2 regions of the Shewanella sp. Arc9-LZ genome follow, and region 2 is predicted to be linked to the other one. Evidence: predicted binding sites of a transcription regulator. Region 2 holds the regulator's gene; the other holds the start of a gene.
What was found. Region 2 encodes LexA, which represses DNA repair genes until DNA is damaged. Its sites were predicted from a motif close to TACTGTATNNNNATACAGTA; they were not measured.
Positions count from the first base shown of each region.

Region 1: recA (recombinase RecA) is a predicted target of LexA. The motif match lies at 2,037-2,056, and genes of this name have one in related genera.

Region 1 covers NZ_CP048031.1:1,313,918-1,318,368, forward strand. The annotation lists gene mutS (DNA mismatch repair protein MutS) at 1-1,864, opposite strand, end outside; gene recA (recombinase RecA) at 2,150-3,214, shown strand; gene alaS (alanine--tRNA ligase) at 4,024-4,451, shown strand, end outside.
Region 2 covers NZ_CP048031.1:294,688-299,138, forward strand. The annotation lists gene coxB (cytochrome c oxidase subunit II) at 1-564, opposite strand, end outside; gene GUY17_RS01400 (cell division inhibitor SulA) at 959-1,465, opposite strand; gene lexA (transcriptional repressor LexA) at 1,462-2,076, opposite strand; gene plsB (glycerol-3-phosphate 1-O-acyltransferase PlsB) at 2,341-4,451, shown strand, end outside.

The DNA.
Region 1 (4,451 bases), 1.0 Mb from region 2:
CCATATTTGGGCCTGTGACAATAAGCATTTGGCGCTGTGGCGTTAATGCAACTGGGTTAGCAATAAACGCTGCTTGGCTAACTCGCTCAACGACAGGATGGCGGCCCGCTTCAATATTAATGCCAATGTCGTGGGTCATTTGTGGGCATTGATAATTAAATAATTGTGCTCGTTCGGCAAAGTTACTTAATATATCTAACTCGGCAGCAGCCGTTGCAAACTGCTGTAATTCTTGTAGTTTAGGTAACAACAAGTCAAACAGTTGCTCCCACAGTTGTTTTTCAAGCGCGAGTGCTTTGCCCTGGCTAGACAGTACTTTCTCTTCGTATTCTTTCAATTCTGGGGTGATATATCGTTCGGTGCCTTTGAGTGTTTGACGACGCTGATAGCTCAGTGGCACTCTATCTGACTGTAAACGGCTAACTTCAATATAGTAACCATGAACTCGGTTATAGCCGACTTTTAAGGTGTTAATCCCCGTTTGTTGTTTCTCACGAGCTTCAAGTTCGACTAAATAATCACTGGCGCCTTCACTCAACTTACGCCATTCATCTAACTCATTATTATAGCCAGTACGGATAACGCCACCATCACGAATTAACATGGGAGGGTTGTCTACAATAGCGCGTTCTAATAAATCATGTTGTTCAGGGAATTCACCCAGTAATTGCACTAACGTATTTAATCGAGGTTGTTGGCATGTTGCTAATGTTTGTTGGATTTCAGGCAGAAGCGTTAGTGCTTGCTTTAAACGTGAAAAGTCACGTGGTCTGGCACTGCGTAGTGCTAAACGAGCCATAATACGTTCGATATCACCTAAGCTTTTTAGTTGCTCATGTAAGGTTTGATATAAGTCTTGTTCAATGAGTTCACTGACTGCGCTATGGCGATATTGAATAGTTTGACGATTGCGTAATGGTTCATGGATCCAGCGTTGTAACATACGGCTACCCATAGGGGTTGCGGTATTATCTAACACCCATGAGAGGGTATTTTCTCGCCCGCCAGATAAATTTTGAGTTAACTCTAAATTACGTCTAGTTGCGGCATCTAAAATAATAGATTCAGATTGATTAAAGCGCACAATCGAGTTGATATGTGGTAACGCCATCTTTTGGGTATCTTTTACATACTGCATTAAACAACCTGCAGCTTGTAACGCCAATCGTGCATCAGTAATACCAAAACCGTGCAAATCTTTGGTACCAAATTGATTGAGCAGTAAATTAATACACGTGTCGTAATCAAACTCCCACTCTGGGCGACGACGGATGCCTTTCATGTTATTGATTAATAACATGTCAGCAAAATCTTCACTGTAAAGTAACTCTGCTGGATTAGTCCGCTGTAATTCGGCTTCTAAAGCTTCACGAGTGGGTAATTCTGCAACAACAAAACGACCAGACGAAATGTCTAAAGTCGCGTAACCAAAACCGCTTTTACCCTGATACAGTGCTGCCAATAAATTGTCTTGTTTTTCTTGCAGTAGAGCTTCGTCAGTTAAGGTGCCAGGGGTAACAATGCGCACCACTTGGCGCTCAACAGGGCCTTTTGATGTGGCTGGATCACCAATTTGCTCACAAATGGCTACAGACTGACCAATGTTAACTAATTTTGCTAAATAGCCTTCGACAGCGTGATATGGAATGCCTGCCATGGGAATCGGGTCACCGCCGCTTTTTCCACGAGCCGTCAGTGAAATACCCAGCATTTCAGAAGCGCGTTTAGCATCATCGTAAAACAGCTCATAAAAATCACCCATTCGATAAAACAATAACATATCAGGATGGGCCGCTTTTAAGCCCAAATACTGGCGCATCATCGGGGTGTGTTTTTCTAAATCGCTGGTATCAATCACTGTCATTATGAACACTTCACTATTAATCAATCGTAGGACGTAAATCTTATGAGGCTAATCTTAACAATATTTGCCCCCAGCGTATAAATAGATTCAAACAAAAAATTTTATGAGGATAAAATATTGATGTAAATGATCAATTCTCAAAGGTTTAAAAAAAAATCAGCTCAGCACTTGATACTGTATGACTATACAGTATACTGATGAACATATTGAAATGATTCACGTCACTTCACCTAAGTCGAAATAGCATTTTACTAAACGTATTGAATGCCTTAAGAGGGTTTTATAATGAAGGTTGATCCAAATAAAGAGAAAGCACTAGCCGCCGTTTTAAGCCAAATTGAAAAGCAATTTGGTAAAGGCTCAATTATGAAGTTGGGCGAAGATCGCACAATGGATGTTGAAACTATCTCTACCGGTTCGCTTTCATTGGATATCGCACTCGGTGCGGGCGGTTTGCCAATGGGACGTATCGTTGAAATTTACGGTCCAGAATCATCAGGTAAAACGACGTTAACTCTTGAAGTGATTGCCGCAGCGCAACGCGAAGGTAAAACTTGTGCGTTTATTGATGCTGAACATGCTCTTGACCCAATTTATGCGAAAAAGTTAGGCGTAGATATTGATAACTTACTTTGTTCACAGCCAGATACTGGCGAACAAGCGCTAGAAATTTGTGATGCGTTAACTCGTTCTGGTGCTGTAGACGTTATTGTGGTCGATTCTGTTGCAGCGTTAACGCCAAAAGCTGAAATTGAAGGTGAAATTGGTGATTCACATATGGGCCTTGCCGCTCGTATGATGAGCCAAGCTATGCGTAAGCTGGCTGGTAATCTTAAGCAATCAAATACTTTGCTTATTTTTATTAACCAAATTCGTATGAAAATTGGTGTGATGTTTGGTAGCCCAGAAACAACTACCGGTGGTAATGCACTAAAGTTCTACGCTTCAGTACGTTTAGATATTCGTCGTACCGGTGCCATTAAAGACGGCGACGAAGTTGTCGGTAATGAAACCCGCGTTAAAGTGGTTAAAAACAAAATTGCGGCTCCATTTAAGCAAGCTGAATTCCAAATCCTTTATGGACAAGGTATTAACCGTACTGGTGAGTTAGTCGATCTAGGTGTTGCGCACAAGTTAGTTGATAAAGCGGGTGCTTGGTATAGCTACAAAGGCGAGAAAATTGGTCAAGGCCGTGCTAATGCAGGTAAATTCTTGACTGAAAACCCCGTCATTGCCAGTGAAATTAATACCACTTTACGTGCGATGTTATTGAATGGTGGTGCTAATGCATCAGATTCTAAAACAGAAAGTGATGAGAATATTGACCTTGAAACGGGTGAAGTATTCTAAGCTAGTCAGTCAGTTACATCTATCGCGGTAGCGCATCTTGCGCGCCGCGAATATTCCCCCGCTAAAAGCCCCTGTTGTTATACCCTAAAAACGATAACCCTAAAAACGATAACGCTAAAAATTATAACTCTAAAAACTGCAACGTTAAAAACGTTGATATGTGAAAAATCTCAAGTACTCGATTATTGTCAATCTCAGGGTTATTGAGTCATATCCGCTACTCTGCGTTACTTTGAATAATCCCACATAGCTTTAATGCCCATACTTTTAATGATTTAGTTCTGAATTATTTAGCATTTTAAATCACACTATTTGCCAAAAAATCTATTAGTTCTGCAGTTACCTTCTTCAATTGGTTTAAAAGCTAATGTGTTACTCCTAACCACGCTCTTTTTATCGTGATAGCGGAGGTTTATCTGGTTAAATTAGAGGGCATTGAGCTCACTTCAAATGTGGATAACAGACCGAACACTCGACAACAAAGGTTTGTTATTAATCTGCAATCTCAAGCTGACCATTTGCTTACTCACAAGGCAGTCTTACCGCCAGCAACGAGCCAATTGCCTGTGAATTTAACGTCGTTAGTTGGGTAACGGGCTGTTCGGGAGGTGTTTATTACCTCGAGTTGAGCTTAGTTAACCTTAGTCGGTGAGATCGCTTATCAATAACTATTATTATCGGTTTATGCTCAGAGGATAATCGAGCCACTCATCTCGCATGTTGACCTAAATTCAGTATATAATGCTTACATTTACAGGCTTGCATGCCAAGCTCGTTACTTTCGTATTTTCTATATTCAGGGCCATTTCATGTTTCAGACTACAGCAGAGTTAAGAAGCGCTTTTTTAAAGTACTTTGAAGATAACGGACATCAGGTTGTTGATAGCAGCTCGCTTGTTCCCACAAATGACCCAACACTGTTATTCACCAATGCGGGTATGAACCAGTTTAAAGATGTGTTTCTCGGCATGGATAAACGCAATTACACCCGAGCGACAACTTCACAACGTTGTGTGCGCGCAGGTGGCAAACATAACGATTTAGATAACGTGGGTTATACCGCTCGTCACCATACTTTTTTTGAAATGTTAGGCAACTTTAGTTTCGGCGATTATTTCAAAGAAGATGCAATTCGTTTTGCATGGACCTTCCTAACCGAAACACTCAAACTGCCAAAAGAACGCTTATGTGTCACTATTTATGAAACCGATGATGAAGCATATGATCTTTGGACTCA
Region 2 (4,451 bases):
TGAATGGATAACATCATCAGATGTCATCAAGAAGCGCACTTTTTGGTTAATGGGCAGTACTAATGGCTTATCGACTTCAAGGAGGTAATGCTCGCCTTTGGCCTCACTGCCATCAATTTGTGCTCTGGGAGTGGATAATGTGCTGTAAAATTCGATGTCTTTATCAAAATAGCTGTAATGCCACTTCCACTGCGACCCGGTAATTTTTATGGTGAGATCAGCATCACTGGGATCTTCCATAGCAATCAAGGTTTTGGTGGCTGGAATAGCCATGCCGATTAAGATGATGAAAGGGATGACGGTCCAAGCAATTTCCACTTTGGTACTTTCGTGAAAATTGGCCGCGACAGCGCCTTTTGATTTGCGGTGATAAATCATTGAGTAAATCATGATCCCAAACACCACTAACCCAATTGCACAACAGATGTAAAGAATCGTCATGTGGAGGTCATAAACCTTGCCACTGATATCTGTCACGCCTTGAGTCATGTTGAGGGGCATTTCTGATGCCCCAAGCGGAAGTGCTACAAACACCACCAGTAAACAATACAACCATTGCTTCACAAGACTACTCCTCTGCTAATTGCAAATAGCAACTACAAAGAAGAGTCACACAGTAATTCTCTGCTCTATGCAAACTCTTCGGTTCCCGAAAAAAGTTTGATGACCTCAAAGTACTTTGGTGGCTGTAAACAGACGGTCTACGGTTTTATTGTTAGCTGTGCACCACGCTTGTACCTACTACTGAACTTATCAATTTTGATTTGGCTCATTTGTCTGAAAGTAATCTTGATTACTGCCATTCACGTCCAATTAAAGATAAAAATGTTTCATCCTTGTTAACCACATTACTTGTAGATTAAACATTGATCAAGATCACTTTGTTGGCTAATAGGCTGAAAAAAGATGAAAAAAAACCCTGAATTCAATACAGGGCTTGGTAATGAAGGGTTCGTGCTTAGTGAAATGAGCAAAAATTACTTGTTCCATTTGTTAAAGTAGGGCTAACAAGTTGATGTTTGTGAGGTAAGTGAGCATTCACATCTTCAATTACCACCCCTAATGCACGTGCACTTTTGGCGACAATTTCTAAACGGCGACTATCGCGAGCATCAAGTGAGCTTGTCCAAGTTACTACTGCGCTCGATGTACCGCTAGTGAGCGCTTTCTCCATGGCCCATAATGTTTCGACTTCATCTTTGGTGTGCACCAGTAAAATGCGATCCATTCTTACACCAGCACTTGCCAGCATATGTTTATAGCCAATATGGGGCGGACTAATTAACACAATCCATCTGCCTTGCTGGCTCAATATCGCTAACTTGCTGCACAATTGGCTCAGTTCAGCCTCACCTTGAGTGACAGTTTGTAATGTTTGAATGGTTTGGGTGCCATGCAGTTCTGTTTCAGTTAAATCTACCCATAAGCCCGGGTGGCGTGGCGCGATGCCCATTAGTTTGTTCATAACCAATCTCCATTACGGATAACGCCAACGGCAAGCCCTTCGATGGTTAGGCTTTGGCAACTTAAATCTACTTTTATTGGATTGTAATCTTCATTTTCGGCATGCAGATAAATCACATTACCTTTTTGTTCAAATCGTTTTACGGTGACGTCATCATCAACACGTGCCACAACAACCTGGCCATTACGTGCTTGCTGCATTTTATGTACAGCGAGTAAGTCGCCTTCTAAAATGCCGATGTTTTTCATGCTGTCACCACGCACTCGCAATAAAAAATCTGCGGCGGGCTTAAACATGTTTGGATCGACTTGATAGTATTGCTCTACATGCTCTTGAGCCAAAATTGGTTCACCAGCAGCAACCTGCCCAATGAGTGGCAGACCGGTTTCAACCTGTTCTTCATGAGGTAAACGAATGCCTCTTGAAGTACCAGGCATGATCTCGATAAAGCCTTTTTTGGCTAATGCTTTTAAATGCTCTTCGGCGGCATTAGCACTTTTAAAGCCAAGACGATTCGCAATTTCAGCACGAGTGGGTGGCATACCTGTTTCGGCGATATTGTTTTTAATTAAGTCTAAAATTTCTGCTTGGCGCGGCGTTAACGGTCTCATGATGATTCCTGTCTTTTTATACAGTGACTGTCATTATATACAGTGTTTGTGTTCGCGCAAGTATTAACCAACTATTTTTTGTATTTTGTTGATTAAGTATCACTCAACAATATGTTTTAATTAACTATTACTAATGTTCTGTCTTATGTTATTTCTGATAGTGAGAGCTTAAACGTAAAGATAGATCGGTCTGATAGTGTAAGCAGGGTGGTTTCTGGTATCCTATACGACAATATTACAGTGGCTTATGTTGCGAAAATAACCATGTCAAAACCAGATTCAATATTTTTACGAGCATTAAGATGGATTCAAAAGTGGATGGTACAGACCATTGTGGTCCCTCACGATCCTTTTGATGACCTCAATATAGATCCAACTAAACCTTTGGTTTATTTAATGAAAACGGAATCTATTAGCGATATTGCCGCGTTGAGCGAAATCACCGAGGGCTTTGGTCTGCCCAGTCCTTATGAGCCATTACAGCTTGATGGCTTAACCGTGCCTCGTGTGGTCTGTTTAGAGGGCCGCAAGCCACTATTTGGTAAACGTGAAAGTGGTGACAAATTCCTTAATTATTTTACCAGTTTATTGTCACTTCATAGTGAGAGCCCTGAATTAGATATACAGTTGGTTCCTGTTTGCCTTTATTGGGGACGTACCCCAGGTAAAGAAGAAGACAGCATGAAAGCTGCTGTATTTGAACGTGAAAACCCTACGTGGTTACGTAAATGGTTAATGATTTTATTTTTAGGACGCCATAATTTCGTCCAGTTTTCTAATGCATTATCGCTTCGTCATATGGCCGATGAACATGGTACTGATAAAAGAATTGCTCACAAATTAACCCGAGTCGCCCGTGTGCATTTCCGCCGTCAACGCAAAGTGATGACGGGGCCACAATTACCGAATCGACAAGCGTTGTTTGCCTCTTTATTAAAATCAGAATCTATCAAAAAAGCCATTGAAGAAGAGTCTGCAAATAAGAAAGTAACAGTCGAGAAAGCACGTGAAACCGCCATTGAATACCTTGATGAAATTGCCGCCGACTATTCTGATAGTTTGGTGCGTATTGCCGAACGTTTCCTGACTTGGTTATGGAACAAATTATACAGTGGCATCAATATCAAAGGTGCCGAGCAAGTAAGACAGTTACATCATGATGGCCATGAAATTGTTTACGTTCCTTGCCATCGTAGCCATATGGATTACTTGCTACTGTCGTATATTTTGTATTATCAGGGCATGGTTCCGCCGCACATTGCTGCCGGTATTAACCTTAATTTTTGGCCAGCAGGGCCGATGTTCCGCCGTGGTGGGGCATTCTTTATCCGTCGTAGTTTTAATGGTAATAAACTTTATACCGCAGTATTTCGTGAATATTTAGATCAGTTATTTGCTAAGGGTTATGCGGTCGAGTATTTCACTGAAGGAGGTCGTTCGCGTACAGGACGTTTGCTAGCGCCTAAAACCGGTATGTTGGCTATGACAATTAACAGTGTGCTACGTGGGATAGAGCGCCCAGTAACCTTAGTACCCGTGTATTTAGGTTATGACCATGTGATGGAAGTGGCGACGTACCACAAAGAATTAAGCGGTAAGAAAAAGAAAAAAGAATCTGTATGGCAGGTATTTGGTGCTATTCGTAAGTTAGGCAATTTTGGCCAAGGTTATGTGAATTTTGGTGAGCCGATTAATTTACAACAGTTCTTAAATCAGCAGGCGCCAGAGTGGCGTGATGAGCTAGCTAAAGATCCTGACCAAAAACCATCTTGGTTTACGCCCTCAGTTAATTTGTTAGCTAACCGCGTAATGACTAATATTAATGGAGCGGCCGCAGCCAGTTCAGTAACATTGACTAGTTTAGTGTTATTAGCGTCAGAGCAAAATGCGTTAGAAAGAAGCCAGTTAGAACGTCAGCTTGATTTGTATTTAGCCTTACTTAAAACAGTGCCTTATACCGATTATACCTCTGTGGCCGAAGGTAATGGCAAGTCAATTATTGATCACTGTCTGTCGTTAAATAAGTTTGTTAGTACCAAAGACCTTATTGGTGAAATTATTTCAGTTGATGAAAAAATTGCCATCACCATGAGTTATTACCGTAATAATATTATTCATTTGATGGCGTTGCCGTCATTAATTGCCAGTTGTTTAGTGCATTATGACGTGTGCGATCGCCAGCGAATTCATGGCATTGTAATGGACTTTTATCCATTACTTAAAGCTGAGCTATTTATGAGCATTGATGATGTGCCTCAACATGTGGATAGCATTTTAGATTTCATGGTTGAACAAGGTTTACTGACCGGTAGCGATCAGTTTGAGATAACGCCTCGTCATATTACCCAAGTGTTACTGCTTGCTGAAACTATCAG